DNA from 2 places in the Paenibacillus sp. ALE3 genome. Region 2 is predicted to be linked to the other one. Evidence: riboswitches for the same ligand, from Rfam matches in the RefSeq annotation. Region 2 holds a riboswitch; the other holds the start of a gene.
What was found. A riboswitch is a leader RNA that binds a small molecule or an ion and turns the genes downstream of it on or off. The one in region 2 is predicted to bind cyclic di-GMP.
Positions count from the first base shown of each region.

Region 1: it holds a riboswitch for cyclic di-GMP, as region 2 does, so the genes downstream of both, ACXHJ2_RS17385 (glycosyl hydrolase) here and ACXHJ2_RS21650 (transglutaminase-like domain-containing protein) in region 2, are expected to answer to the same signal.

Region 1 covers NZ_CM134214.1:3,877,486-3,893,756, forward strand. Annotated here, with positions in the region: gene ACXHJ2_RS17340 (flippase) at 1-1,317, opposite strand, end outside; gene gmd (GDP-mannose 4,6-dehydratase) at 1,440-2,429, opposite strand; gene ACXHJ2_RS17350 (GDP-L-fucose synthase family protein) at 2,450-3,388, opposite strand; gene ACXHJ2_RS17355 (sugar transferase) at 3,422-4,120, opposite strand; gene ACXHJ2_RS17360 (CpsD/CapB family tyrosine-protein kinase) at 4,205-4,882, opposite strand; gene ACXHJ2_RS17365 (YveK family protein) at 4,863-5,612, opposite strand; gene ACXHJ2_RS17370 (helix-turn-helix domain-containing protein) at 5,942-6,310, shown strand; gene ACXHJ2_RS17375 (hypothetical protein) at 6,362-6,544, opposite strand; gene ACXHJ2_RS17380 (hypothetical protein) at 6,854-9,148, opposite strand; gene ACXHJ2_RS17385 (glycosyl hydrolase) at 9,197-10,798, opposite strand; cyclic di-GMP riboswitch class I at 10,812-10,893, opposite strand; gene ACXHJ2_RS17390 (sugar phosphate nucleotidyltransferase) at 11,049-12,425, opposite strand; gene ACXHJ2_RS17395 (hypothetical protein) at 12,474-12,746, shown strand; gene ACXHJ2_RS17400 (UDP-glucose dehydrogenase family protein) at 13,092-14,420, opposite strand; gene ACXHJ2_RS17405 (glycosyltransferase) at 14,426-15,526, opposite strand; gene ACXHJ2_RS17410 (glycosyltransferase family 4 protein) at 15,555-16,271, opposite strand, start outside.
Region 2 covers NZ_CM134214.1:4,821,962-4,838,232, reverse strand. Annotated here, with positions in the region: gene ACXHJ2_RS21670 (cupin domain-containing protein) at 1-452, shown strand, start outside; gene ACXHJ2_RS21665 (GGDEF domain-containing protein) at 534-1,151, opposite strand; gene ACXHJ2_RS21660 (class D sortase) at 1,287-1,937, opposite strand; gene ACXHJ2_RS21655 (LPXTG cell wall anchor domain-containing protein) at 2,044-5,673, opposite strand; gene ACXHJ2_RS21650 (transglutaminase-like domain-containing protein) at 6,033-6,803, opposite strand; cyclic di-GMP riboswitch class I at 6,855-6,936, opposite strand; cyclic di-GMP riboswitch class I at 6,977-7,055, opposite strand; gene ACXHJ2_RS21645 (helix-turn-helix transcriptional regulator) at 7,163-8,038, opposite strand; gene ACXHJ2_RS21640 (DUF445 domain-containing protein) at 8,622-9,878, shown strand; gene ACXHJ2_RS21635 (hybrid sensor histidine kinase/response regulator) at 10,025-13,087, shown strand; gene ACXHJ2_RS21630 (response regulator) at 13,196-14,347, opposite strand; gene ACXHJ2_RS21625 (NAD(P)H-dependent oxidoreductase) at 14,548-15,222, opposite strand; gene ACXHJ2_RS21620 (winged helix-turn-helix transcriptional regulator) at 15,410-15,793, shown strand; gene ACXHJ2_RS21615 (stalk domain-containing protein) at 15,889-16,271, opposite strand, start outside.

The sequences.
Region 1 (16,271 bases), 940 kb from region 2:
AACTTTCGGTACTGTAATATGAACATGCCAGAAGGTCAGGATTGACTTCATCATCCAACCCAAATTGGCTTTGACTTCCTTAAATAACAAATCCATTAGAAATACAGATATCGTAAAGGACAATATCGTCGCCACTAAGGACCCTCGAACCCCAAGCCATGGGATCAGCGCGTAATTGAAGGCGATATTCGTAACCGCACCTATTACCGAGGTCAGCAACGTGTATTTGAACAAATTTTCATTGGTGATAAACAAGCTTTTGGCGACACTAAAGTTGGTGAAAAATAGACGAATGGCAAACAATGACAACAGCGAGCCTGCTTCAGCAAACTCTCTCCCATACAGCACAACTACTACCCATTGGGATAGAAAAAATAAGGGGACTGATGTCACAAGAAAGCATATAAACATCAGCCGATACACGTTAGACAACGTCCGTCTGTATTCGTCGCTTCCTTTCTGCTTGGAACGCGTCACCACCGGGGCATAGGCTGTCGTTAGCACGACCGGGATAAAGCCCAGCACCTCGATGAGTCGGAGTGCAACGGAGTAATGCCCGACTGCTTCGTTTCCCAACAATTCACCGATAATGACCTGATCAATCCGTGCCTGTACATATACAGCGGAGGAGGACAAAATAAGCGGCCAGCTGTGATTCATGATTCGCCGAGCAGTTGTGAAGCGGAACGTCCACTTGTTCACACGCCGTCCTTCCTTATGGAAGAAATACAGCAGCAGCAGGCTTCCGAGCAGAAACTCTCCATGAGCACACAACGCCACTGCCCAGATTGGAATACCGGACAACAATAATATGATTTTGACGGTGGAACCGAGGACAAAGGCGGTGTTCTTGGCAACAACCGTATATTTGGACAACATCTGCGCACGAAACCAGTAGTCGATAATATCAAACAACTGAAAGACCGAGGCCGTAGCCAGAATCAGATTAATTAACCGTACTGAGCTGTCTTCCGGTCTGAGCAGTGAAATAAAGGAATAGGACAGTACAATGGCTACCAAAGTACCTAACAACTTCAGCAGAACCGCCGTACCCAATAGCTCGTGCTCATCCTTAGGGTGTTTGACAAGATCGCGTACTAATATAGAATCAAAGCCAAGGGTCGTGAAAATCAGGAACATCCCGAAAAAGGATTCCGCATAATTCCATTTTCCCAGTTCCTCTGGTCCCAACACTCTCGCCATGATGATGCTAACCGCCAGCCCGAATACCATGCGAATCATTTTGTCACCGAACAGCCAGGATGTATTCACCAGCAAACTTCTGCGCGGTTTGGCACGTTTCTTGACTAATGTCATATGTTCTACTCCATCTTGAAAAATGACCTTAAGCATTGCTTTATGATCTGTTGAGCTGTCATACAGCTGAAATCATGTACAACGAAGAGACCCCCCGGCCAGGCGGGTGGCCTCTCCACCTCTTACACGACGACAGAAGCTTCGACTGCAGCCTGCCTTTTTACACGCTCCAAGTCTGCATCCACCATCATACGAACAAGCTGCTCGAAGCCGACTTCCAATCGCCAGCCCAGCTTTTCCTTCGCCTTGGCACAATCGCCAAGCAATAGATCTACCTCTGCCGGTCGAACAAATTGCGGATCAATCACGACGTAATCCTCGTAATTTAAACCTACATGAGAAAAAGCAATTTGCAGCAGTTCACGCACAGAATGCATTTCTCCCGTGGAAATCACGTAATCATCTGGTCGATCCTGCTGAAGCATCAGCCACATCGCCTTTACATAATCCCCTGCAAAACCCCAGTCTCGCAGGGAATCCAAATTCCCCATACGCAGCTCCTGCTGCAATCCCAGCTTGATACGAGCTACTGCATCCGACACTTTGCGTGTTACAAACTCCAACCCTCGGCGGGGCGATTCGTGATTGAACAAAATACCGGAGCAAGCAAACATATCAAAGCTTTCGCGGTAGTTGACTGTAATCCAATGGCCGTACACCTTGGCGACACCATAAGGACTACGTGGGTAAAACGGGGTCATTTCTGTCTGCGGCGTCTCCAGTACCTTACCGAACATCTCGCTGCTTGAAGCCTGATAAAAGCGCGCCTCCGGCTTGGCAATTCGAACCGCCTCCAGCATATTGGTGACAGATAATGCTGTAATTTGCCCTGTAGCCAAGGGCTGCGGCCATGAGGCCGCTACAAAGGATTGAGCAGCCAAGTTGTAGACCTCATCCGGGTTGGACTGACGGACGGCTTCGATCAGCGAAGCCAGATCGGTCATATCACCAGAAAGCCAGTGAATGTCATTCTGGATATGCGCTACATTTTCAAAGTTCGGTGTGCTGGTTCGTCTGCGCACCCCGTACACCTCGTAATCCTTGGACAGCAGCAACTCAGCCAGATAAGACCCGTCTTGTCCGGTAATCCCAGTGATCAGCGCTTTTTTCATTCCAATTCCCCCACCGTTATTTATTGTTCAACCAGATCCAGACCTTGAAATGCCTGGTATACAGACCTTAATCCTTCTTCTAGTGAAATACGCGCCGACCAGCCCAGCCCGGAAATCCGAGATACATCTACCAACTTGCGCGGCGTTCCGTCAGGAACGGAAGTATTAAAAGTAATTTCGCCCTCATAGCCGACTACATTTTTGACTCGTTCAGCTAGCTCACGGATGGAAATATCCTCACCCACACCAATATTTACAATCTCATTTCCCTCATAGTTATTCATCAGGAATAGACAGGCATCAGCCAAATCATCCGAATGAAGAAATTCTCGCCGAGGCGTACCGGAGCCCCATACTTCTACAGTCGGAGATTGATTCAGCTTAGCCTCATGAAACTTGCGGATCAGCGCAGGTAGCACATGAGAGGTTTGGAGATCAAAATTGTCGCCCGGACCATATAAATTCGTAGGCATCACCGAAATAAAACGGGTTCCATACTGACGGTTGTAGGACTGACACATTGTGATCCCGGCAATTTTAGCAACCGCATAGGCCTCGTTGGTAGGCTCAAGCTCACCTGTAAGCAGATATTCTTCTCGCAACGGCTGTGGAGCAAATTTGGGATAGATACATGTAGAGCCTAGGAATAACAGCTTGCTTACATTCTTCCGGTATGCCGCATCAATCACATTTGTTTGTATAAGCAGATTGTCACGGATAAAATCAGCCGGATATTCGTTATTGGCCAAAATTCCGCCCACCTTGGCTGCTGCCAGAAATACATAATCCACGGGCTCTGTATCAAAAAAATGATCTACGGCCTCTTTATTGCGCAGATCCAGTTCACGGCTTGTGCGAGTAATAATATGACGATATCCCGCTTTCTGAAGCGCTCGGACAATAGCGGAACCTACCAGTCCATTGTGCCCTGCTACATAAATGTTGGAATGAAGCTCCATTCTTCTCTCCTACCCCTCTTTGTTAAAATGACTTTAATATGCATCCTTGGAGCCCAGCAGCACACGGAATGTTTTCAGCATGATGATCATATCCGTGCGAAAACTGCGTCTAGATATGTACTCCAAATCCAGTTCTACCATCTGGTCAAAGCTTAGATGATTACGACCGCTGATCTGCCACAGTCCGGTGCAGCCCGGTGTAACCGTCAGACGCAGCTTATCCCTCATAGTGTAATCATGGACTTCTCTTGGTAATGGGGGTCTGGGCCCTACAAGGCTCATATGCCCACGCAGTACATTGAAGAGTTGCGGTAGTTCGTCAATGCTCGTTCGGCGAAGAAAGCGACCCACACGGGTAATTCGAGGATCGTCCCGCATTTTGAACATCGCACCCTCAATTTCATTTTCCACCAGCAATGCAGACAATCTGGCTTCGGCATCAGACACCATGGAACGAAATTTGATCATGCGAAACGGCCGCTCATGTTTACCAATACGGATTTGATAAAATAATGCACTTCCTTTGGGGTCCTCCAGCTTGATCAACAAAATGACGAGCAGAAATACCGGGCACAGTACGAGGATTCCAATAAAAGACAGTATAATGTCCATACTTCGCTTCACGAACGGATATACGCTCCATCCTTGTCGTCGTTCAAGCCCATGAGCGACCGGATATACATCCACTGACGCGCTCAGCACTTTGGCCTTGTTCGAGCGGGAAGAAGACACGTCTCATCACCTCACTCCTTATTGATAAATATTATTTATGCATTGTTAAAAGAATCTTATATACTCTTATTCCCCCCGATTTATTCATGTCAGATTGCGTTCCTCCATACCACGCTCGGCGCGGCGCTTCACGTTATTGAGCACTACACCCAAAATGCGCGCCTTTACTCTTTCCAAATTTGCCTTCGCCTTCTTAACGACATCCTTTTTGACCTTCCCTGCCTGCACTACCAAAATGACACCATCACACATGGCACTTACAATGAGGCCATCCGGAAAAGACAGCAGGGGTGGCGTATCCATCAGAATCACATCATAATGTTCTTTGAGCTCAACCAGTAGAGCCTTCATTCTACGGGAACTGAGCATCTCGGACGGATTGGGTGGATTCGGTCCAGCCGTGATCGCATGCAGATGATCAATCCCGGTTTCCTGAACCACATCCTGCCATGTCTGTTGATTGGCAAGTACCCGTGTCAGCCCTGTATGATTGCGCAAACCAAACATATGATGCAAGGAGGACCGACGCAAATCCATGTCCATAACCAGCACCTTTTTTCCCTCTTGCGCATAGGTTACAGCCAAATTGCTAATCGTGACTGTTCTGCCTTCACCCGCCTGAGCGGACGCCACCATCATCACCTCAATCGGCTCGTCTATAGAAGAAAACTGGATGTTAGTGCGGAGCATGCGGTACTCCTCCGACACGGAAGACTGAGCATGCAAGGATGTAACGAGCTGATTATTGATTAATCGCGGCATATTGTCCCTCACCTACCTGTTTAGGAGTTGTAGTAGAGCTGTCAGAGCGTCTATCTTCTTTTTTCATTTTTGTAATCAGGGATAAGGTAGGCAGACCAAGTTCTTTTTCAATATCTTCCTCATTTTTAAATGTATCATCCAATACCTCCAGCAAAAACGCCAAGCCTATTCCCAGCAATAAAGAAATGGCAAAAGCAATAAAAATCTGTATAGCGGGATTATTGTTCACGGGAACTGCTGGATCATTCAGGCTGGCTTCGCTTAGGATGGTGACATTGTCCATTTTCATGATAGAGGGGATTTGCCGTTTGAATACTTTGGCTACCGCATTGACGGTTTTCACAGCCTTCGTATACGATAAGTCGCGGACTGTAACATCCATGACCTGTGAATCACCTGCGGTGTTTACTCTTAATTTTTGCGCCAAAGCTGACGGAGTAACCTTAAGATCGGGGAAGCTGGCGACCACCTGATCCATAATCGCCGAGGAGATCATAATTTGCTTATAGGAGTTCGTTAAGGCTATGTTGGTTTGCACCACACTGTAATCGACGACACCTGCACGGTCCGGTCGTGGCGTCTGATTAATAATGAGCTTGGCGGTAGCTTCATAAACTTGCGGGGTAAAATATACATTTTTTATGCCTACTACAGTACACACCAGCAGTACAATGCTACCAATTAACCACATTTTTTTGCGAATCAAACGGATGTACTCTTTCAACTGCACAAGACCAGTCCTCCCTGATTGACTTGTTTTCGATGGAATAACGCTTGTACTGATCCTCTGCATGACGGGGAAAAGAACGATGCATGACCCTCTAATCTATAGTAGAATGTTGTATAATAGCGCATAGAAGGTCTAGCCAGCGAATAAGCACAAAATGCTCAATCATCGTTGGCCTCTTAAGGGTATATAAATGAAGATATCAGTGAAAACTATGAAATATAGATACGTTATGTAACTTGCATAATTAATTTATGATACAAATTGTATCTTGTCAAGCGCAAAATTGCTTTTCTTACCTCTCTTAACCTTGCCTTCAGGAGGAAAAATAGATGAATTATGGAACCCGCATCGCTGAATTACGAGAACATAAGGGACTAAAACAAGAGGAATTAGCGCAATCCCTCGGAATTACGCGGGCGGCTCTTTCTCACTATGAAAAAAATAGACGCAAGCCAGACTTTGAGACCCTGACCAAGCTCGCTGATATTTTCGAGGTAACCATCGATTATTTGGTGGGACGTACGAGCCACCCGACAGCAATATTGGATTCAGATGTGAGGGAATTTGTGGATCAGCTTGAACTGTCCGACGAGAATATCCTGCAACGTTTTAACCTGACGATTGACGGACGCACCTTGTCTGAGGAAGAAGCCAAACGTTTTATCGCGTTTGTTCGAATGGAACGAATGATGGAATAAGGAACGCGCCGCTGCTTGATGTTTTGCTCAAGTAGGATCAGCAACTGAAAATTACACGCGCTTGTCTTTCCGGTACTTCGTTCTATCAGCATCGCCCTCCAGCCATTCTGGTGTCGTGATCCCACATTGGAGCAAAATGTTCCGGATGTCCAAGTGGATGGCTGCTTTGCCTGCTTTCCGTGCGTTGTCTCGAAGAAGAGGGCCATTCCCCCCTAATTCTGTTTCCTTGTTCATTCAGCACTAACCTCACTTTATTAGTCTTGGTCACCGGAAAGAAATTCCCTACAAACCATGTATGTATAGTCATGAACAAAACTATTATATATGAATACATACCTGCAATGTTGTCGTCTTATGACGAGAATATAAAAGGATTTTCTTATTTTTTTCTCCATTATACGTAAAGTATTGGCAATTCAGAACGATTTACAAATAAAAAAGAACCTGTCAGGTCCTATTTTCTCCTGATAGGTTCTTTTTTGCTTTCTTTCGGAATGATGTTAGATATTCATGAGGTAAGGTCCTATATGCATTCCGGTGTAACTAAGCAACCTCGGCTGCCTGAGAAACCTGAGTACCTCCGGTCGCTCGGACTTTGTAGACATAATGACTTCCAGCTTTTACGGTGCGGTCCGTATACGCGCTTCCTTCTACTTGCGAGGCAATCACCTGATAGGCACCGTCTGTCCGGTCAGCACGCAGCACATCATAGGAAGTTACGCCTTCTGCTTGAAGCCAATTAATCTTCACCGCTCCATCTTGAATAGAGGCGGCTTTGACCTCTGTTGGAGCAGAGGCTGCGGCCTGATCTGTGCTTTTTAATTCCAAAATATATTGTACCGATTCGCCAGGCCCCAGCTTTTCTTCGAAATCAAGGGCAGGAGAAGCCTTGAGCCCTGATATGGATCGCTGCGCCTGAGAGTAGGTGGAACCCGCTCCGAAACGTTCCCCCGTGTACAAGCCAGCTTTCGGCATCGTTACCCGCACACGAACGGTCTGCGTTGTGGATTCAAAATTCACTAGGTTCACCAGCAATTTGTTCGAGGTAGCGCCGCTACCTGCCAGTGGTTTAAGCTTGGATGTATCCACCGCGCGAACATAGACCATCTTATCCTTCGTCTCCTCTGGATTCAGTATGGTATAAGTCAGCGGTTTACCATGCGTAGCATACGCTAGACTCAAGCGTCTCATGATCTTAACGCGAGTGTCCTGTCCTTGCCCAAACGGATAAATTTCCGTGTTAGCCGGGTTGTGACTTTGCAGATCAAAGCCCGTTTTAAACAGCGTATAATCCTTATAAAAAGCAGCGTGCTGGATAAACATATCGGCAAACCCGATTTGCGATCGCATAATCCGATCGAATGCAGCTGCTTGTGGCTGACTAGCCCCGTAATCAGGATTGTCTCGATGCGTATCGTTAGTACCAAACTCCGTGTTTAGCATCTTTTTCGCTAGTCCGTTGCTCGAACCACCGAAGGTTTTCAAATTCTGAACGAAGCTGCCCCCGCCCTCTTCATTATACGATTCACCGTAGGCATGTCCGTTGGTCAGGTCGGTGACTTCTTCCAGCTGTTTACGCTGCGCCGGGTCCCGTTCCCATCCATCCGGATCACCGCATTTTTGCGTACCTCCGGTTTGATTTTTGCACGCCTTGGTAGAGTATGTCGGCCAGTAGGCCCAACCCGGCGCTACGGTTTTGAGATGCGGTGCCAATTGCTTGCCTTCCGTATTCAACCACTTAGCCACAGCCAGGTCTACCGCCTTGGAACGGTTAAACAATCCAGGTTCGTTATCTACTTCATAATATTGAAGGTATGAACCGTATTTTTTTACATAATCACGCAACTTTTGCTTGGCCGTCTCTGGCAGAGTACCATCTTTTTGCAGCTTGATATCACCTGTGTATAGATACAAAGCAGACGATTGCATATTATACTGCTTTAACGTTTGATAGTAATCATCCACATCTGTGCATGCCTTGCCTACATTACTGGCACAAGTTACCCTCATGACGTTGCCACTATAAGCAATTCCCAGCCATTTGAGAACGTAAGGTAGATGCTTAACTGCACCCTGATCATAATAAAATTCTTTATTATTCACATTCGTACCGGTCAGTATATATTTCCCATGTACTGGTTCGGCCGCAGGGGAAGCTAACGTCTCCAAGCTCAAGTCATCCCAAGTCCACCACACATTTTTATCTTCTGCAGAGGAGCAGTATAGGCAGCGCGCTGTCTTTAGCTTGAGTACGTTAACACCACTTTGCAATTGTTCTTTGGGGATATACAGCTCGTAGTTATTTTTGAAGTTATAGGTACTCCCAGTACCGGATACCCCGGCAATCTGAATAATTCCGGACAGCTGATGATTTGAAAAGACTGCCATCTGCGGCACCGCTTTGCCCGCATCCAAAATCCGAACACGGAATATCATACCATTGGGAGGAACCTGATTCAGTTTATACTGAAGTGACAGTTCTGGATTCGTGGATGCATTCAAACCTGGAGGAATATCACCACTGCTGAGCAATACCGGAACTGTTGTACTCTCTGCTTCCGACAACGCCGAGAATGTTCCTTTAGCAGAGGATTCAGTAGAAGCTGCTGCTGCAGAAATTTCGATATTATCCCTACCGACTACTCCTTTAAATTCCGCTGAAGAGTCATCCCTCTGGCCCAGCTTCCATACTGGACTGGCCGCCGCTACCTTATCCGTCTGCAATTCTGCACTTTTTGAAGGCGTGTATATAAACCAAGCGATCATGGCTAGAGCTGCGACACCTAGTAATCCGGATAATACGACCGTATACCTATGGGTCAACCATTTTTTCATCATATGATACACCCTCTCTCCTCAAAATTTATGACCGGGAAAGAGTATCTATCAAGGAAGAAACAAAGCGTTTCCGGGAACCACCGCTTTCGCTTCATGCTGACTTTCCCACATCAGACGAGCCATCGCATCGCCTTTTTCATCATAGTATTCCACTTTTAGATCTACCATTTTACCTGCTTCCAAAGCAATACTGCCTTTACGCTCTGTCCAGCTTTGTTTGAACCAACTGTCAATCACCAGCTTGCCGTCTACCCATACGCGAATACCATCATCGGATATAGTTGTAAATGTATAGGTCTCGCTGTATTGTGGTTTGATTTTACCTGTCCAGCGAACCGAGAACTGGTCGGCATTTACCTTGGGATCAGCAGCAACGGCGCGCCAGTTATAATCCAGCTTGCTGTCTGTACGGATCAAAACAGGACTGCCGTTCACATTCATATTGTTAAAATATTCGCCCCGCAGCCCGTTCACATATACTACATCAGGAACAGAAGGAGGAGTCGGAGCTGGGGGTACGATTACTACTGGCGGAACCGGGATAGGCTCACTTTGTCCCTCATCCGGTAAAGTCGGCACATCTGCCCCAGGTTGTTGGATTGCTGCCAGCCCATTTTTCACATCATCCCGTGTCAAACTCCTCGAATCGTTCATATAATCCTGTATTTGATTGGTTGTGTTATTCTCAGTCAGCATCTTGCCCCAAGTCATGGAATACACCCATTTGGGCTGTGCCTGCAGCACCTCAGAGCTAGGCATCTCACCATGCTCGCCAATGGCAATCGGCTTATTCCGTGCCAACCCGAGCAGTCCTTCATAATGACTTTGCTTAAAATCATTGTTGTAGATGTCTACTGCCAAAATATCCACTTTGTCATCCCCCGGATATTTCGGGGTATACGGGACAGTGTAGGAATTGGGAGCATTGGGACTCCACACCCACAGCAGATTGTTCAACTGATGCGTGTTTACAAAACGGTCGTACATGATATTCCATAGCTGATTGAAATTGTTTTTGTTTCCCCACCAGAACCAGTCACCATTCATTTCATGATAAGGTCTCCACAATACTGGAACACCTGCATCACGAAGCTGCTTTAACGATACAGCGACCTTATCCAGATCGGCAATGAAGAGGTTATACTGCGTAGTGCCTGGTGTCACGTATTTATTGAACTCCGCCTGACTTACTTTCGCCTGCACATTGGCCCAAGTCAGCGGTCTACCCGGCAACGCTTCATGAAAAGTCATCGTCACAATGCCACCAGCTCTGCTCCAACGAATAGCGCTATCGACGACATTTTTACGTTGTGCTGCTTCTGTAGTGTCGGATTGACCAGAGATGGCTCCCATCTCATAGCCGTGCAGACCCACATACGCCTGGCTGATTTTTTGGACCTTGTTGCTTAATTCATCTGGACTTTCCAGATAATCATGCTGACCAGTGACTGTTTTCTTTCCAGAGATGCTGAGTAAATAATTGTATAGTTCACGGGCCTGAGTAGAAGCGTCCGAATTAACAGGTTGTAATGAAGCGGCATTCACCACAGACAGAGAATCACCAAAGCCGACGGGAAACAAAGAAAAAAGTATAACAACGGGGAGTACATGACGTATCAGTCGATACAGAGGAATAAAATTGAATCTCACTTTAGCTCTTCCTTTCGGTAGCCAGGCTGCCATCCTTACGGGAAGGCCCTTTAGCTTTGCGTACCAGTCTTTCGACAGGGCTGCGTTTATCGTTGGAAGGAGTTTGGATTCCTTCTTACCCTAAGTATCGACTTTTTTTTACCAAAATTTAATAGGTCATGTTCATGAATTTACAGGTTTTCGCCCAATTTCGACAGTTTGGGCCATTATTTTTCATCAAATCTTCTTTTTTACGTTTTTACGCAAATAATTACGAGATAAATTGATGACGAGAAATTTCATTCCAATCCATACAAAAGCGTACAATATCCTCTTCAACCAACTCAGAGCCAGTCTGAACTTCAATCAAATCCACATCGGTTACAGCCAAAATGCTATGCTTCGTCCCTTCAGGGATGCGAACTACGTCACCGGCCTTCACTTTATGTAGCTTCTCATTCAAAATAATTTCCGCTTCGCCGCTAATAATGGTCCAGATTTCACTTCGTTTGAAGTGAAGCTGGTAGCTGATATTTTTACCTTTGTGTACGCGGATTCGTTTGGTCAGTACCTCATTACCCTCGTCATACTTTACATAGTCTACAACCCGATACTGTCCCCAACGACGTTCTTCATACATTGGACGCTGATCATGAGCCTTGAGCACTTCCTTGATGCGTGGACTTTCTGCCTTATTGGTCACAAGAATGCCATCTGGGCTAGCGGCTACAATCAGATCATTCGTTCCAATGATCGCCACAGGAATGTCCAACTCATTAATAAGACTCGTATTGACGCAATCTTCCGTTACTACCCCTCTACCCACTTGCTGATGAGACATCTCTTCTGTGAGTGTATTCCAAGTTCCTAGATCCTTCCAAAAACCATCGTACGGAAGCACCACGATGTCTTTTTCCTTCTCGACTACTTCGTAGTCAAAGCTGATTTTTTCCAGAGACGCATATTGTTTTTGCATTTCTTCATAATTCAGCGGCAGGCCCTTTGATGCCAAAATATCCAGCAAATAGCTTAATTTGAATGCAAAAACCCCGCAGTTCCATAGAGCATTGCGTTCTATTAGACGCTCCGCCTGCTCCCGGTCGGGTTTCTCTTGAAAATGGCTCACTTCGCAGTAGCCTGTGCTACCTTGGGTGGCATCGTTTTTCGGAATAATATAACCGTATTTCTCTGAAGGATAGGAAGGGACAACCCCGATTAGTGCAAGCTTTCCTTCACTCTCCTGAAGTGTATGTTCGAGTTGGGCTACGGAAGCAAAGAAAGCATCCTCTACATAAGGATCTACAGGCAATATAGCTATAATTTCATCAGGCGAAACACCCGCAATGGAATATAGATAAGTCGCTGTCAGCGCAATCGCAGGAAAAGTATCTCTGCGTTCCGGCTCAACAATGATGCGCGTATTCGATCCGACTTGACTCTGGATCATTTCGACCTGCGCTCTCCCTGTCGCAATAAACGAGGATTCGGATAATCCGTTGTCTCCCAATTGTCTCCATACCCGCTGTACCATGGATTCCGAAATCCCTTCTGGGCTCTCCAGTACCTTCAAAAATTGTTTGGAACGGGAATCGTTGGATAACGGCCATAATCTTTTACCGGAACCACCAGACAAAAGTACGAGCTTCATAAATCTCCACTTCCTCTCTATATTGGTTGGTGATCGAATGGGGCAAGGTTGAGTGACCCGCTACGGGCTGGATTTGATCTTACGATCGCTGTTGGACCGGGATTCATTCGATTGTATAATATCGTATCAAGGTTTGAATCCCGGTCCAAAGGCGAACGCTATCGCTTCTCCAGATTCAAATCCATTCCTGCGCTACTCAAAAATGCATCATATCGATCATACCTTGTGGTGCAAAAGGCACGACCGGACATTATTAAGTCCGGTCAGCCTGTAAAAATCTCACGCTTTCGGCGCTTGCCCGCTGGGCTTGCAAGCTTCTAGTAATCGAGGTTTCGTAACGCCTTGCCAAGATTACTGCGACAACTGCAATGGCGTCTTAATCGGAAGGAGCGGCTTCAACTGTGCCGCTCCTTCTGATACGCCCTTCTACTCCCATCCCATAAGGTGGGAGATTAAACATCGTGACTTGGTGCGGCAAAAGCAGCGGAGCGGGCAGAATTGTTCTGAAGAAGCGTCAGCGTTTGCCTTTATCCCCGGATTTTAACCTTTGAATGTTTTATACAATCCAGAAAATCCGGGGGTAACAGCAATCGGAAGAACAATCTGGACGCGCAGCGCCTTCAGCGCCTCCCACATCACCACAGTCACTTTTTAATCTGTCACTTTTTAAACTTCCACTTTATCTCTGTTCCATCCACTCATCCGCGGACGACCCACGGAGTAGTATTCCAGCCCAGAGCCTTGGATCTGTTCCTCGGTGAATACGTTGCGACCATCAATCAGCACTGGCTTGTGTAGAATGGAGCCCAATTGCACGAGATCAACTTCTTTGAACTCTTCCCAATCCGTCAGCAGGCACACAGCATCGCTTCTTTCGGCGGCTTGCTGCGGGGAGGAGCACCATATAATATTCGGGTGATCCACGCGCTCCTTGAATTTATCCATCGCAATGGGATCATACAGCTTGACAATAGCACCTGCCTGAATGAGCGTTTCTACGATTTCCAGTGCTGGAGCTTCGCGGATATCATCTGTATTGGGCTTGAAGGCGAGGCCCCAAATGCCAATCGATACGCCGTTTAGCTGACCCAGCGATTCACGCAGCTTGGATACAATCATAAAGCGCTGGTCGGTATTTACCTCTACCACCGATTTTAACAACTTAAATTCATAGTCTACATTACCCGCAATTTGGATGAGCGCATTCGTATCTTTCGGGAAGCAAGAGCCCCCGTATCCGATCCCTGCTTGCAGGAAAGAGGAACCAATCCGTTTGTCCATGCCCATACCTTCAGCCACACAGGTAACGTCCGCGCCAACCTTTTCACAAATATTAGCAATCTCGTTAATAAACGAAATTTTAGTTGCCAGGAACGCATTGGAGGCATATTTGATCATTTCAGCACTGCGGATATCCGTCACATAGATTTTATCCGTGAATACCTGATGCAGAGTGACCATTGTTTCACGCAAACCTGTATTGTCCAAACCAATAATGACGCGATCTGGATGAAGCGTATCATTGATGGCTGAGCCTTCTCTCAGGAACTCCGGCGCGGATACAATATCAAAAGACAAACTCGTATGACGAGCCACTACGTCCTTAATCTTTTCGTTTGTTCCGACAGGTACGGTACTCTTAGTCATAATAATCTTGTACCCGTTCATGGCTTTCCCGACATCGGCGGCCGCCTGTTCAATGTAGGACAAATTCGCCTCGCCGTTAGCCAGTGAAGGCGTACCTACTGCTAAAATGACGATATCCGAGCGACGTACCGCATCGGCCAAATCCGAGGTGAACTCCAAACGGCCAGCTTCCAGATTCAACGCGATCAATTCCTCAATACCCGGTTCATAAATCGGAGATTCTGCCCGGTTCAACATGTCGATTTTGTACTGCTCCAGATCGACACAAATCACCTCATTACCTTTTTGCGCAAAACACACACCCGAGACGAGTCCAACGTATCCAGTACCGATTACAGCCAGCTTCATTCCGTTCATCCTCCTTTTAGAAAGTTCACATAGGCTTGTTCTACATACTTTTTCAATTGATCCTTGAAGTTATCTTCATCAAATTTGCGAGCATGGGTAATGATATCGTCCACATTCCATGCATGTTGCTCAACTTTTGCGACGGCCTCCAGCACATCGTCTACTTGATGCTTGCGGAAAAATACGCCGTTCACCTGAGGAACAATCGTATCCAGCGCTCCCCCGCCCTGAAAAGCGATAACTGGCCGCCCGGCCGCATTCGCCTCCAAAGGCGTAATACCGAAGTCCTCTTCCCCCGGAAAGACAAGCGCCCGACATTCGGCCATCAACTTGTTAACCTCTTCGTCCTCAAGTCTGCCGAGGAACTCAATGTTCGGGGCAGCCATACCTTCGAGTCGTTTACGATCCGGTCCTTCGCCAACGATGCGCAGCTTGAGACCGTTACGTTTGAATGCCTCGATCGCGAGATCAATGCGCTTGTAAGACACCAATCGGGATACGATCAAATAATAGTCACCGATGCTTGTAGCACGTTTGAAACGGGATGTATTGATAGGAGGGAAAATAACATCTGCCTCCCGTTGGTAATAGTGCAGAATTCTCCGTTTGACGACGGAAGAATTGGCGATAAACTGGTCTACGTTGCGAGAAGTTTTGGCATCCCATGTTTTCAGCCTGTTCATGTACAGCTTTAGCATATTTTTGAGCAGGTTGGATTTGGACTGCCGGGCCATATATGTATCGTAATCCCAGGCAAACCGCATCGGTGTGTGACAGTAACAAATGTGAAACGTATGTTTGGGTACCTGGATGCTTTTCATAAATGCGCTGCTGGAGCTTAAAACAATGTCGAAATCCCTAAAATCAAAATCACGGATAGCGATGGGATACAGCGGCAGCACTCCTTTGAAATTGGTCTTCACTCCTGGGATGTTTTGTAGCCAAGTGGCTCTAATATCCGCATCCTTCAAGTTGCGCGACAGGCGCTCGTCGCTGAACACCGTTGTGAAGATGGGAGCCTCCGGATACATATCATGGAATACCTCTACTACCCTTTCCGCTCCGCCCATTTGGATTAGGTAATCATGTGCTATCGCTATTTTCATCTGAATCATCCTTTAACGCGAATGTCGGTCAGACTCCTGCCAACAAACCCTTATAGTAATGAACTATATCCTTAACAGTGTTCTCGATGACAAAATGTTTCTTGACCCGTTCCATCCCTCTCTCACCCATCTGCTGACGTTCCTGTGGATGCTCCAGCATCCAGCGGATGGCTTCTTCCAGCTTGGCCGGGTCTCCCGGTTCAATGAGCAGCCCGGTTTCATTAGGTACCACCGTTTCCTTGGGACCACCTTCGTTTGAAGCGATCACTGGTAAACCTGCAGCCATGCCCTCAATAATGACTTGACCGAATGGCTCCGGTGTAATGGAAGTATGAATTAGCAGGTCACAGCGCTGCATCAGACCCTGAATGTCATCGACGTGTCCCATCAGATTGACGTTGGTCAACCCATATTCGCGCATCGTGGATTCCAATCGTTGTTTGTATTCCTCTTCTCCGAACAACGCATCTCCAGCCAGCCAGAATTTCACACGCTGATCTGGTAAAAAAGAACGTGCCGCTTCCAATAAAATATGTTGTCCCTTCCATTCCGCCAATCTGCCGACCAATACGACGTTAAACGAGTCATCGCCACGCAAATGCGCAGCCGTATCACGAGCCGTAATTGCTTTGGCAAAAGCGGAGTAGACGACGAGCGTCTTTTTGTCCGGGGGTAATTCCAATGCACTCAGCGTGGATTTGGAATTGGCAATCACACCGTTAGGCAAAAAGCGGGACATGAGCCG
Region 2 (16,271 bases):
TTTCACCGCTAGTCACGGCATTGGGCATGGAGCCCCATCCAGAAGGCGGCTGGTACAAAGAGATGTGGAAGGCCAATTTTCAAATTCCGAAGCCTGTACTGCCGGATGTGTATTCCGGTCCGCGCTTTGCAGCTTCGTCTACGTATTTCTTGCTGCATCCGGGTGAGTTCTCCGAATGGCATGTGGTCCATTCTGACGAGCTGTGGTTGTACCATAGTGGAAGCCCTATAGAGTTAAAATTGGGTGGAAGCGGAGAAGAACCTGGCGAAGAAACGGTAATTATCGTTGGTGCAGATGTGGAGGCAGGACAACATCCACAAGCACTCGTACCAGGAACTGTATGGCAAACGGCACGTCCGCTGGGGGATGAGCCTGTGCTGGTAACCTGTGTTGTTGCACCAGGATTCCACTTTGATGATTTCAAGCTGATTGCCAAGGGTAAGGTGGAGTAGGAATGTTTTATCGGCGGGTATAATCCTGGATAAACAGGACCTTACCCGCCTGATTTGTTGTTACGGGTATTTTTGTTAGTGTTAGAGAGTTGCCATTTGTTGTATACTTTGGATCTTTGTTTTTTTTCGAAAACCAGCTGCAAACTTTATCACTCGTGCAGTACCATATGATCTGACGTTTGGCCTCTGTTTGATCCTCTGGTATACAGCATAGCGGTTTCTCCCCATTCCTTTCGCTTGGTACATGGCGATATCGGCCTCTTTCAGTAAAGAAGGCAGGGGCTTCTTCGGAGAAGGATGCATAGTAATCCCGATGCTACCTGTAACTTGAAGATTGATTCCCTGGATGTTATAAGGAACGCTGATTTTTTGCAGCAGCAGTTCTGCCAGAACTGTGACCTGATCGGCATCATAATCCTTCATAATGAGTAGAAATTCGTCACCACCGATTCGAAAAGCTTTCTGATGGGAGTTTGTTACCTGGAGTAAATGATCGCTTACCCGTCTGAGCAGCTTATCACCGATTTGATGTCCATATGTGTCATTAATGGCTTTGAATCCATCCAGATCAAGATACATAATAGCAAAGCCTTCCTTGCCGTTGCTTCGTTTCCAAAATAGCTCAAGTGCATTCCGATTGAATAGACCCGTTACAGGGTCCTGATAGGCAAGTTTCCGCAGCAAATTTCTTTCCATCATCACAGAATGTAAAAAAATTAACGTATATATCCACAGCGCCAAAGTTAGACCGATTAGAAGTAAGGCTGTTAAAGATATACTCAATGGGTTCACCACCAATATAGTTTATAGATTATTCCGCTTCTATTAGCGGCATTAGGTTAGTTGTCTGGCATGAACGATGAGTCGATGTGTCGGATTTACAAGAGGATCACAGGTAATTAGTGTGAGAAGCTTTTGTTTCTTGATGCTTTTTAAAACGGAGACATTTGAAGGAGTGACGACTGAAATGTTGTAGACCTTGTATACGTATTTTTCACCCCGAGTGTGAATTAGAATCTGATCTCCGATTTTCACCTCATTAAGCCGGTTAAATAAACGTCCAGTTGTTCGTGAGCGATGAGCGGCTATGGCAGCATTCCCCACCTGGCCGAGTGTCGCAGTTTCCGACATATGTACGGCTGCATATCTCATATGCTGTTGGGTTGCACCTTCGAGTACAGGAAGTTCCAGCCCGATACGATCAATCTGGATTGTAGCGATTGGGGCTTGCTCTGAAGCCGACGATGGGGGAGTGGCTTGTGACAATTGTGGCCCATCCGCTGCTGCAGTATTTGTCAGCCAATTGGACAAATTTGTATATCCTTTCATCATTTCGGGAGTCAGTGTCGATGTATCTGTATTTGATAATGATTCAGCTTCCTGTAATAGCTCTTTTTGCTTTTGATCTTCCAACCATTCATTAGCGGTAGGAAATAACATGATGATGATTCCTAAAATGATGCTCACGTATGCCAGCTTACTCAATTGAAAAGCCTCCTAATACAGTAATCCATAGATCGGACATGTAAAATAATTCCCCTTCTCGCTAGTGATGAGCTGAGAAGGGGGATTTTTGATTATAAAATGTTATTTATTTTTTATGCGTTCGTCTATAACCCAGATAGGCCCCCAGAAGAATTAAGAACATGCCACTTACATAGAAGGGAGCAGGACTGTCTTCTCCTGTCTTTGGCAATGTATCCACCTTGGGTGTATGACCCGGATCACTTGGATTCTCTGGTTTTTCTGCTGGTAGGCGGATTACACCCTTAGGTACTGGGTCTTCTTCAATCTTCACGGGCGGAGAAGGCTCCTGGTGAGGATCGGCTTCCGGTGTCTCAGGTTGCACCCCTGGTTCAGCGGATGGTTGCGCCTCTGGTTCTACAGGTGGCTGTTCAATAACCGGAACGCCCAACGGAACATCCTCATCCTCGATAATTTTCGGTTCTTCGGTTGTTACGGGCGTAACAGGCGTCGCCGGAGGTTCAGTTATTTCAGGGTCCTTATCATGTTTTTTGCCTGAGCCCGGACTCGTAGGTGTACCCGGATCGGTAGGTGTACCTGGGTTTGTAGGCGTACCTGGGTTTGTAGGGGTGCCTGGATCAGTAGGTGTACCCGGACCCGGATCAACAGGAGTGTCTTTTTTGTTGGTGATTACGATTTGTTTAATGCCTGAACTTTGTTTAATAGTTGTATCTATTTTGATTTCTGTTTTTGGCGCTGTTATTTTGTAGCCTTCAGGAGCAGTAAGCTCCTCCAGGATATAGTCATCATAACTCAATGAAGAAAATACGATTTTCCCGTCCGAATTGGTAGTTTGGACAAGAGGTGCTCTTTTCTGATTCTTGTCATAGAGTGCAAAACGTGCCCCGGATAGAACCTTATTGTGATCGTCCTCATCAACTTTGGTAATCTCCAGACTTCCCGTAACTCCTCCTCCTGATCCTGAACCAGAGGATGTGCGCACGGTAATTTCCTTACTTGTTTCCCTGATTTCGGTGGTCAAACGGTCGCCCTCGAAATTAACCTTATTGCTCACTTTTGCCTTGTCTTCAGCTTGAAGAAAGGATTGATATTGCAAAATATAACCCGATGATATAGCCTTCGCAAAGGCAAGCTCAAAGGATTGCTGACCTTGAGCAGTCGTTGTTATTTTTAGCTTATAATCCTGATCCTTGACTAACTCAGTGTCCCTAACAGCTTCTCCGTTGGCAGACACTTTGGTGGAGTATAGATGAAAGGAATCTTCAATCAGAATTTGATTATTGCTGGGCGTATCCACGATCTTCGCATTGGAAACATGGGATTGCCCTTCATTGATATGGATGTTCCAGTCGATTTTATTTCCATTCTGAGCACCGGACTTTGTCACGTATTCTCCGCCGTGGGGTACAGACACTTTGGCAGCCCATTCCGAATCTACATTTTTTCCATCCATAAGCAGAGCGTTATTGTTAATCTCTTTATCAATAAGCTCCCCTTCCAATGTTGTTTGGAAAGTGACCCAGTAAGGAGAGTTGATGGACTGGTTAAACTGGATGCGCAGTTCGTTGTTGTTAGCGGCGGAAGGTAAAACCAGAGTATATTGGCTCGAAGGTACTTCGGCCCCTTTCTGTACGCCATTCCACCATCCAAGCAGGGTCATATCGTATACCTTAACAGAATTTGGGACCAGTTTTTGCCCTTGTAACAAGGTATCCCTAATTTCAGCATGATTCAGAGTTTTGCGGTTATAGTTGGCCTTAATGTCCCATGTAATTTGCTTGGAGCTGGCATTGTAACTACCTGACTTCGCCCCATTTTGCTGGGTCATATTGTCCGGCCATAATCGAGCTTCGGCCTCAGCAGTTTGTGTTGTTCCGTTGTATAACCAAGTGATAGAGGCTTTATTCCAAAAGTCCGGCTTGGTTTTGTCGATTTTCCATTCATTGTTAAAGGTAGTTGTGTAGTTAATGGTGTACGTGTCTTGAATCTTTTTATGAAAACGTATAGTGAACCCTTTTTTGTAATCCAGCGTAAGAGGGATCAGTTCGTAGTCTGTCGGTGATGTTAGTGTTGTTTTTCCGTCCGCGCTTTGGATCTTCAATGTGTTCGGCAATAAGGCCAGACCGCCATTCGGAAAGGCATCGTCGATAACGATTTGATCCATTGTATACTTATCCGCATTAATAGAAATGACCCAAGGAATTGTTTTGGTGTTATAGTTCGGTTCCTTATAGCCTTTGGTGATAATTATACTTTTCAGTTCGGTGGTTGTTTCTTTTGTTACCCCATCAGAAGTTACACTGTTCGTTATTTTACTATTTTTAACTACACGATCTATAGCCTTTGTTTGATAACGGATGGTATATGGGGCTTCAATATCCGTATTGAAAAGCAGATTGAAACCATTGGTACCATGATCGTCAGTAACTGGAGTGACGCTGTATTGGGATGCAGGGAGCTCATCCTGTGTATCCCCTTTATACACTTTAAGTGAATTTATGATGAGTTGTTGGCTGTTATTAAAACGGTCACTTAACGCGGCTTTAGCTGCGGGAATTTTTTTGTTGGCAAAATTATATTTGATTGCCCATGAGATCGTTTGTGTGACTGGGTCGTATTTCTCCACTTTTTTGCTTAAAAAATCCCCGCGTTGAACAGTGACTGTAGCTGTTGCGGAGGTATCCTTCACATCGTCCCCTGAAAAAGTGGCTGTGTTGGAGAAACGAGTATCCTCGCTTGTTATGTTTGTGGAGTATTGAATTCGGTAGGCGCTGTTAATACTCTCCTCGTTAAAACGGATTCTGAAGCCCGGCACAACCGGATCAGCCTCTACTGTATACTTATCTGCGCTAACAGTGTCCCCCAGCACGGTGGTTCCGTTCACATTAATTTGTAAATGGTTTACCCGGATGGAGTCCTTGACTAGTTCTAGTCCTTGGGGAGTTGGGTCGGTTACTACAGCGTGTTTGATAGGATCCAAGTGTTTATTTACGTCAACTGTCCAATGAATTTGGTCTTTTCCATCAAACTTTCCTTGTTTCTCCATTGTAGGACCAGCTGCAGGCTTAATATTTACGATAGCCGTTTGCTCGCCGCCTTTGATCGGGATCGCAATAATAACTTGTGTACTGCCTTTTTCTATTTGTGTGCTAAATTCAGTTTTGATCTCTAGCTTACCGCTGACATTAGAGTGGCTTTCTACGTAATCATTAAATGTCATAACCACTTTACCTTGACGGTCTACGGTAAAATGACCTACTTCTCCATCTGTATTCGTCAAAGGAGACGTAATATCTGTGTAAATTTGGAATTGCTCAGGTAATTGAAAGGTAAAGGTGTCTCCAGCTTTATACGTATGGTTCGGCAGTTCCCATTCATAGCCTAAATGGATGGCGGAACCAATATCAATACGGCTATCGGGATTATACACTGCATCAATAACACTTCCAGTAGAATCTGTAAGGGTTAGCTTGGTTAAAATACTTTCTTGAGTTGCCCTAACTTCAGAAGTTGAGCCAGCAGTTGGTTCAGGGACTGGAGCCGGGACAGCAGGTGGGATGTTAATTGGCTCTGAGGGCATTGGATAAACATCGTTAGTCACACTCTGAACCGGATCGGTTCCTGGGGTCACTGGCAGAGTAGAGTCGGGATTTTGTGCATAAGCTTGTGTTGTGCTGAACAAACACTGCAAAAAGAGCAATAGCGCAACCGTTGCTGTATTCCATTTTTTTCTCATACGGTAAACAAATCTCCTATTCTTAAAATACTCTTATTTAACGGCTAATGGTTATTCCTTCGAGGTCGAGAGAACTGTATTTATATATTCATCATTCATTCATATGATGCTATGTTAGCCGCATTAATTACTTGTTCAGAATTTATGAAAATTCATGTTCGGGATGAACCTCCTCCTTTTGACTCGAAATTAGATAATGGTTGGAAATCTCATTGTCTTCCTGGACTAGAATACATGCCACATCTCAACAATTTCTCAACAAGGATAGAAAAAGAGCCTTGATCATGTGATCAAGGCTCTTCAAGAAATGTAGTTCTATTTTTTCATTTTTTAAAAAATATGAATTAAAAACATTGATATTAATATTGCTTTGTTTTAATGTATTTGGAGGGATCTTTGACCATTTCGAATTTCTGTTTACCCATATACAGTGCTGCATCTACTGTAGTGTCTACGACCACCCACTGATTATCGATGTAGACCTCATTCCAGGCATGATAAGTGTCCACGTAGGAAGATTTGCCCATAACCAGCTTGGTTGGTACATCTACACTTCGTAACATAGCAGCCATCAGTGAAGCATAACCATAACAAATATCTTTTTGAGAGCTTAGCGTATGATCAATTTGTGGCAGATAGTCAGTCGTTAAGGCAAAGGCCTGATTGGAGTCATACTTGATATGACTAATTACGTAGTCATAGATTTTTTGCAGCTTCTCGCGATCCGTTGTTGCACCTTGGGTTAACTCACGGGCTTTTTGAATCGCTTGATTAGTACTACTCCAGTTAATATTTTGAACGGAATTAAGATACACCGCTTTGCTATCGTTTAGCTTTAACTCGATCGTATCTTGTCCTATCACTTTATATTGATTACCACTAAGCTGTTCTAAAATACTGATGTTATAGTTCCCATTACCCATTTGGAGAGGAAATACTTCTTCGGATTTCCCGGGTGTTAAATTATAAGAGTATTTTTGTGCATCTTTGGTAACCAAAATCTTGGTTTTAACGTTAGGTTTAACAGGGTAGCGCACACTGACCGTCCCATGATTTACATTGTTTTGGTCCAACCATGCAACACTATCAGCAGCGTAAATTGTCGAATTTAAGAGAATTGCGGACAGCATGAAAAATAGGAGAAGTGTGGAAAGTATCATTTTCCCCATAAAAAACTTCCTTTCGGTGGCCAGGCTGCCATCATCAATAGAAGGCCCTATAGCTTTGCGTCCCTGCCTTTCGACAGGTTTGCCATTTCGTATAAAGTTTTCGGGAAAAATAAGCACGACAAAAAGCCACTTCAACCGGTAGCTGGCTGCCATCATACAGAAGGCCCTGTAGCTTTGCGTCCTTGCCTTTCGACAAGTTTGCCATTTATCCTGAATAGCTTGTACTATTATTCTATCAGTTAGGTACTCTATTAGGCAAGTTTAAATCTCAGATTTTCGCTATTTATCGACAAAGAAAGCTTGCAGATTATACATAAGACCTATTTTATACGGTTTCCCCATTTTTTGCGATAGGAATGAGGCGTTTCTCCAATGTGCTCTTTGAACAGATTGATAAAATGACTTGTGTTGGGAATGCCCACATATTGTGCGATGTCCACAATAGCTACATCACTAGTTTTAAGCCAGCTTTGAGCAGCCGTGATACGAACATTAATAAGATACTCAATAGGGGAAAAGCCAATCTGTTTTTTAAAGTTTTTAGCCAGGTTGAACTTGTTTAGACCAAACATTTCTGCTAGCGAATCCAGCGTGATCCGCTCACAATAGGATTGATCCAGATATTGCTTTACCTTGCGCACCTCTGCAGTTCCATCTGAATTTGCATTGGGATTGGTGTAAGGGTGCTGTAAAATAATCGTTAACAAGTCAACGATTATCCTGGATGAGAGCAGCTCAGATGATAAGCTTCGTTCTGGCTGTACATGTAATAAGGTGCGCAGCTTGTCCAGTACTGTACTTGAATCCTTTAGTGAGATTACGGGCTTATTGTGTTTATCGAATTGTTCGTAGAAATGGTCAATAAGATTGCCATATAGATTCACACTAATAAACTCCCATGTCTTCTGACAGGAAGTTTTGTACTGTACATATTCTTCGCAATTAATAAAAAGCATATCATGAGGTTTCAATATATAATCCTTGCCCCGGTATTGTAATTCCCCTCTCCCAGACAGAGTAAAAAGGAGCAAAAAAGAGGTGAGCTTTTGCCGTTCCATTACATAAGCATCTGTTTTGAAATAGCCTATTTCCTGTATATAAAAGAGGGATTTTTTAGCAAAAGCAGAGGGTGTACATATAATTGCAACTGGATCATCGCTCCAGACATACTGGGCATTTTTTTGGTTTGTTGTCATATCCAATTCCTTTACAAAAGAACAATTTTAGTAAGACAATTGTAGTTTGTTTCATGAATATCCTTTTAGAACCGGAGTTCCCATTTACAAAGGTTATTTTATCACATTAAAGTATATTCATGTATCGATTTGGGGTTATACATCATATAACAAAATTAACCAGAAGGCACCTATTTGAAAAGGATAAGGTCATTCTGGAATTTATTCCTTAAATTGATGGAATAAAGAATGAGGTTGGAAATAATTAATTTCCTCAATGAATATATCGTAATCTTGCAATTCCACTTTTTGAGGCATTTATCCTTTAGGTTGCAAGAAAAATGGGACCATAATTCGACAAAATGATTCAAAGGGCTCATTTTGTTAGAAAATAGTTGTAACTTAATTGTTGTGATTTTGTTCACGAAAATGTATGGATAAGTGTGGTTATGCGAACTCAATTTAAGCTAATGTGCAAATTTTAAATATCATGCAATTTGTTGACAATAGAGTATGGTTACCTTTGGTATCTGCACAGGCAATGATATGATGGTACTACAGATGTAATGAAACAAATTTTACTGTTAGTTTGGAGGACTACATGATGGGAAAAACAAAAAACACAAAAACCGCAGCAGCTTGGTCACTTGTTATGATGGGAGCGGGCTTTGCTGCTACGTTACCTTTTCAACAATTTGGCTGGGCCCGTCTTTTGGCCGGATCTTTTGAAGCCGGACTTGTAGGAGGGTTGGCAGACTGGTTTGCCGTAACCGCGTTATTCCGTCATCCGCTGGGCATTCCGATTCCACACACAGCGCTTCTCCCTAAAAATCGGGGAAAGCTGACCGATGCCTTGGTTAACACGGTCGAGAATAATTTGCTTCATAAAGAAAGTATTGCATCTAAAATTGCCGAGATTAGACTGGCAGAGCTGGTGCTGAAAAGTGTGGAAAAAGGAATACGTACGCCCGAAGCGGTTACTTTTATAGATGTTCTTGCCAAGCAACTTGTCCGTTCGATTCCGCTGGCAGAGCTGGCCCCGGCCATCGCAATCGGGGTTAAGCGACAGGCGACTGAATTCGATATAGGACCATTGCTAGAGGTGCTCGCCCGGCAAGCTGGCGAGCGAAAGTATGACCAACGGGCGTTGGATTATGCGCTGGAGCAGACGGAGTCCTGGCTAATGCGGTCAGACACCGGGGTTACGCTAGGCACCTTGGGGATGCAGGCTGTTAGCGGCTTGCAGGTCAGCGGGCTTATGCAGTTTGCCCTGAACGCTTTCCTTGGCTATTTGAATGAGGAGCGTATGGGCGAGATGATTCGTCACTTTTTGCTGGACCGCGTAGCGGAGCTTCGAGATGAAGGACATCCGCGTCGTCAGGCCGTCCTGGATGGGTTCAACACACAGCTGATTCATCTGGCAGCCAAAGATACGGTCAGGGAGGGGCTAAATCACTGGAAAAACACCTTTATTGATTCTTGGGAAGGTGATGCAGCTATATCCGATAAGCTCGAAGAGCTTCGTCGTAATCTGCTGGATTACATGGAAGATGCCAGTTATGTAACGGTGTACATTGTACCTTTGCTGGATCAAATGCTGTCTGATTTATGGAGAAATACGGAGCTGCTGGACAAGATCAATTCGTGGATCGTAGCAGGTGTTACCGGAGTAGTGGAAGCAAACCATAGCCAGATTGGTAATCTGGTTCGAGAAAATGTAAATCGAATGGATGATGCCTCACTGATCGCTTTAATGGAGGACAAGCTGGGGCAGGATTTACAATGGATTCGGATTAACGGTGCGCTTACAGGTTTTCTGATTGGAATTGTGCTTACTGGGGTTCGTATGTTGCTTGAGTAGCACGGACAATCTGAGCTAAGGAACGATAAATGATATTTGTGTAGATAAGGTTGTGAAACTATGAGGATTGGTCACCATCCAATGCTGCTGGTTCAGATGAGAGCCCGGCAACGGTACGTTGATGTATGGTGCCGGATCACCAGTAGATGAATAAGCGGAACTTTTTTTTAATTACGCTGTTATTTCTGATCGTGATTATCGGCTTGCGTTTGTTGTGGTTTGATTATTACCACAATCAGGATTATCCCCGGGCCAAGGCGGGAATTCTGGATCTGAGGGGCTTGAATCTGCAGGAGATAAAGACCCTGCCATTAAATGGGGAGTGGGAATTTTATCCTGGGACTTTATCTTCTCCTGCCGAACTGAAATCCTTACTTATGCAGAAGCAGCGCCAGACCATTCAGGTACCAGGATTATGGAGTGAGTCAGTATCTCCTGTGGATCATAAGGCATATGGCGTTGGAACCTATCGGCTGCTTATTTTGAGTGACAGGTCGGAGGACACTCTATACGGACTTCGGATTGGAAAGATCAGTACGGCATCCAACATATTTGTGAACGGTCGTTTAATTAGTCATAGTGGTCAGGTCTCTAGCAAGGTCGAACAGCATATAGGATCGACTGTTCCATTCTCTGCTATGTTTGATGCGAACAGGCAGACCATTGAGATTGTCATCCAAGTATCCAATTTTGATTTCTCTGCTAGTGGAGGAATTATGAAGCCTATCGTTTTTGGAAGCGCGGATGCTGTGAATAGCCGAACCAACTTCACGATTGCAATGCAGATTATGGTATGTATTATTTTGCTGCTTCACGGATTATATATAGTCGTTATATTTTTTATGAATCCACAAAAGAAGGCGCTTCTGTATTTTGCGGGAATTGTAATCTGCACGGTATTATCCATCTTGACAGACGATGACAAGCTTTTATTGGACTGGTTCCCCATTAATCTGAGTCTTTCGTTAAAAATAACCACCCTTTCCTATATTGGAATAGGCATGTGTGTACTGAAGCTAGCGCAGTCTCTGTTGGTTCGATCCCGAATCATTCAGATTGTTTTTATAGGCCACTGTTGTTTTGCGCTTCTGGTGTTACTTGCACCTACATCCAGCCTGTATGCATTTCTTATGATTCTTATCGCATTACCAGCTATTACTCTATGTGCTACAGTTCCCTCTCTTGCTTTTCTTAGAACATTCAGAGGGCAAAAAGAGGCTGTTTTTCTGTTGCTAGCATCCATTAGCATCGCATCCAGCATGCTGTGGGGCATTTTCAAAACGAGTGATCTCCCCTATTACCCTTGGGATATTGTGCTGGCTTTTGTGGCATTTGCATCGTATTGGTTCAAACGGTTTTTTAATACGAATGCTGAACTGAGAAGGCTGTCGGACAGATTGCAGCGCGCTGATCAGGTGAAAAATGAATTTTTAGCCAACACCTCTCATGAGCTGCGAAATCCACTGCATGGGATGATCAATATAGCACAGACTGTGCTGGAGAACCGGGGCGGCGCTCTGGATGAACCCAACAGGAGAAACATGCAATTGCTTGTTACGGTCGGCCGCCGTATGTCCTTATTATTGAATGATTTGCTGGATGTTACACGTCTACGTGAAAAGGATATTATTCTGGAAAAAAGAAGCCTGAAGCCCAAGGCTGTAGCCTCGGGTGTATTGGATATGCTTCAATTCATGACAGATGGGAAACCTTTAAACATGGTAGTTAACATCCCTGCTGATTTTCCGAATGTATTAGCGGATGAAAACCGAGTAATCCAAATCCTGTTCAATCTCCTTCACAATGCTGTTAAACATACTGCTGAGGGGACTATTTCCGTTCACGCACACATCCAAGGCGAAATGGCCAGTATTCAGGTGCGTGACACTGGCGTTGGGATAGATGAGGAGACGCAAAAGCGAATATTTCGTCCATATGAACAAGGAAATTCTCATTTGACGGTTATTGGGGATGGGCTTGGACTTGGGTTGAGTATCAGCAAGCAATTGGTGGAGCTTCATGGAGGATCTTTGAGTGTAAGTTCTGAACTTGGTCAAGGCTCAACCTTTTCTTTCACACTACCGCTCGATCCCTCACCTACCCCAGACGAATCACGAGATAACGAGCAGGTATGTATGGATGAAGAAGCAGATACTGATTTTATAGCTCTACAGAACGAAGCTGTGATGCAAGTTGCAGCAGGCTCTGCACGATCTGCCATACTCGCAGTAGATGATGATCCGGTCAATTTAAGGGTGTTAGAGGGCATTCTCGCCTCGGAGTCGGAGCCTTACGACCTTGTCACTGTAACCAGTGCCCAGGATGCCTTGCATAGGCTGGATCATCGAGAATGGGATTTAATAATAGCCGATGTCATGATGCCCCAAATGTCGGGTTATGAGTTAACTCGGCGTGTGAGGGAATACTTTAGCATTTCCGAGCTGCCTGTGTTGCTGTTGACTGCACGTAGTCAGCAGGAGGACTTATATACGGGATTTCTTGCAGGGGCCAACGATTATATTATGAAGCCTGTGGATTCTATGGAATTGAAATCAAGGGTCCGTGCCTTGACTGATGTTAAAAAGTCCGCAAGGGAGAGGCTTTGGATGGAGGCTGCGTGGTTACAGGCACAAATCAAACCTCATTTTTTGTTTAACACCTTGAATACCATTGCATCTTTAAGTCATGTGGATCACACCAGAATGGTGAATCTTATTGAAGAATTCGGCAAATATTTAAGATCAAGCTTTAACCCTCAAAATCTGGATAGAGTCGTATCACTGGAATATGAGCTTGCTCTCCTGAAATCTTATCTTTATATAGAGAAGGAACGCTTTGGCAATAGACTAGATATTGTATGGGAAGTAGACGAACAGATAAACTTGCTATTGCCACCGTTATCGATTCAGCCACTTGCAGAAAATGCAATCAGGCATGGTATCATGAATCGGATAGATGGAGGAACATTGTGTATTCGTATTCAGCAGCGGGAGGATGGAACAGAAATAGCGATCATTGATGATGGTGTGGGCATGAGTCAAGAGGAACTGGACCGTCTGCTGAGTCCTCATCAAGAACAGGATAGCGGGATTGGATTACGGAATACAGATCGACGTTTGAAGCAAGTATACGGTAAAGGATTATCTATTAGCAGTCTTCCCAACCAGGGTACAACGGTAAGCTTCCATGTTCCCCAGGTACAAAGATAAGGAACATAATATCTCTGTCCCGTAGGTCCTCTATACAGAACGAGGCGAAGTAAGTGACGCTTCTAATGGGGACTCTACGGGTACGGAGAATGATTCCCAGTCGTGAAATTAGGCATGAGCCATTTGCCACTCTTTAAACCAATTTGTAATTTGTTCATTGGGCTTCTCATGAAGCTCTTCCCATAAGACGGATGATAATAAATCATACCATTTGATCACTAAGCTATTTTTATTCATCTCAGCATAGGTCTTCATTAATCCCCAGTAGGCTTCCTCTTCTTGGGGGTGACGACTACAGATGCCCTCATAAATAGAGATCGCCTCTTCTGGCTGGGAGTTTCCTCTATACCATTCTGCCATTTTTAATGATATGGATAACCACATTTTATGCAGCCTTTGGCGTTCGCTTTCAACCCACCAAAAGTCATATTCTTGTAAATAGTCGCCTTTGTAAAGTTCCATCATTTTTACATAATATGGGATGGATTCCTTGTTCATCTGTGGAGCGGATGCCAGGAGAGACTCCCATCTTTCTGTATCTAACAGAACGTTTTGCGTGTGCAAAATATAACCGCCATTAGTATTGGAAATCTCTAAAAAGGAATGATACGGCGCTATCGTTTTTCTAATGTAATAAGCGGCTGTATATAAAAGAGAGTAGGCCTTATCTTCTTCATATTCTGGCCATAGTAATTCAATCAAAGCTGATTTGCGAACCCATTGGTCATGATTTTGGAGCAAGTACAAAAACAACTCCTGGGTCTTTTTAGTCCTCCACTGAATAACAGTGGGTTGCTGATCCGGTAATGTAAAGACGACATATTGAAAAACCTGTAACTGGAGAACAGAAGGCTGATTCTCAGGCATGGAGGCAGCTTGATCGTCACGCTTCAGAATGCGATTCATGGTTTTGATAAGACGTTCTGTCGTGACCGGCTTGAGCAGATAATCCAGTGCGTTAAGCTCGAAGGCCTGAATAGCGTACTTATCGTAGGCTGTAACAAAAACGATCTGAATATGGGGTTTGTGCTCCAAAATTTGATGTGCTAATTCAATTCCGCTGATCCCTGGAAGTCTTACATCCAAAAAAGCTATATCTATATCATCAAGTAGAATATAGTCCTTAGCCACGAATGGATTCGTAAAAGCTCCTGCAATATGTATGCCTTGTAACTCGCCAAGCAGACGCTTCATATAATCCAAAGCTAACTCTTCATCATCGACAATAACAATCCTTGTCAATATCTCTGATCTTTCCACGTGTACTGTACTCCTTTGTAGGCAGATACATCTTATTATATAGGATAACTTGACTACGGCTATAAGCAAACAGTTGTAGAAGAAAAAATTTTAAATAAAGAGGCGGGCTGCGATGGGCCATCGTTAAGATGAGTGATCGCAAGCCCGCCTGTTCAAATTGTGTCAAACTTAAAGATTGACTAACAGTATTGGACGAATATTTACAGGACCCAGCGTGTGACCTTCTCCAGGGGTTGTCTGGATTTTTCCCGCTTGGGTTCATGAGCACGATAACCGAAGGCGGCTATGACTGAAATATCCAGCAGCCCGTTCTCAAGCAATCCTTCTTCCTCTAAAATGGCATGTACCTGATCATAGTTAAAGCCTTCAATCGGGCAGGAATCGATGCCGATCTGGGCTGCCGCTGTCATCATATTGCCTAAGGCAATATAGGTTTGCTTGGAGGCCCAGTCAAATAACGTGCGTTCGTTTTCCAGCAGGCGTTGGTTTTCACCCTGGAAAATCTTATAGCGGCCTGGTAGGGAGGCAAAGTCTTCGTCAGACATCCCCTTAACCTCTTTATACATGTACTCCACGTAAGGAGAATCATAACGAACATCCTTACGTGCCAAGATCAGGACGACGTGGCTGGCCGCAGGAATTTGCTTTTGACCACCACTGGAAACCGCCGCCAGCTTTTCTCTCAATGCCTGATTTTGCACGACCACAAACTGCCACGGTTCAAATCCTACGGAGCTTGGGGAAAGTCGTCCGGTTTCGAGAATAAATTGAAAATCATCCTCAGGTATGATGCGATCGGGGTCGAATTCCTTCGTGGCATGTCTGAATAAAAAGGCATCCAGAATTTCCCGCTTTTTAGCTGATGTATTGGACATAAAATGTACTCCTTTTGATATGGGTTTAGTTGGTACTCTATGGGTTTTCTGCTACTATAATGAGAGCTAATATCGAATATATAGTTATCATATAGAAAGTTTTTGCAGGGAACAAGTACGCACATATTTGTTCCTTGTTATAGGTCTGAGGCTATTAGCCTACATCCTGTAGAAAGAAGGGGAATACATGGCACAGGAGATGGAACATACAGTTAGCGTTAATTTTGGATGTCCGGTAGCGAAAACTGTTGGGGTGATTGGAGGCAAGTGGAAGGGAGTCATTTTATATCATTTGACCACAGGACCGCGGCGCTATAATGAAATTCGACGAACCTTGCCTAATATTACACAGCGGATGCTAACCTTGCAGTTGCGCGAATTGGAGCGTGATGGCATTGTGCACCGTGAAATTTATAACGAGAACCCACCACGTGTGGAATACTCGCTTACCCCGTTGGGAGATACGTTAAGACCGTTGCTGGATTTTATGAGAGACTGGGGGATCTTCTACGGAGAACAGGGATGCGAGCCTGTGGAGACAATTTCCAAGTCAGGCAAGCATTTTTGCTAAGATAGACATGAGAAAAGCCCACCGATGATTTCATAGAAAGCGCATGAAAATCATTAGCGGGAGGAATAAGGACGGATTCCTTTTACAAAATGATACTATTTAAACTCGATCGATTCGTTCATCTTCGCCCAGGCCGTTTCTCCAATAATACCCAGACGCCAGATGGCGATTCCCTTGAGGTCATAACGTTTGGCTAAACCGATCTTGGCGTTAATGGTGCTGTCTTTTTCGCTACCCATTGAAATTCCCAAAATGAGCTTGTCCCGCGAGGTTTCCTTCAACGCCAGCTTTATGGCTTCATCCACTTTATCCAGTGGCTCAGGCGTAGATTTTTGTCCGTAATCATAGGCCATGATGATCAGATCGTCCGCCAGATTGCCCAGCGTCTTGTAATCATAGCCAGTGTAAGAGCTATTCAGCGGATGCAAAACGACGGTAAGCTTGAGCCCGGCTTGATGCGCTTTGGCTGATAACTTTT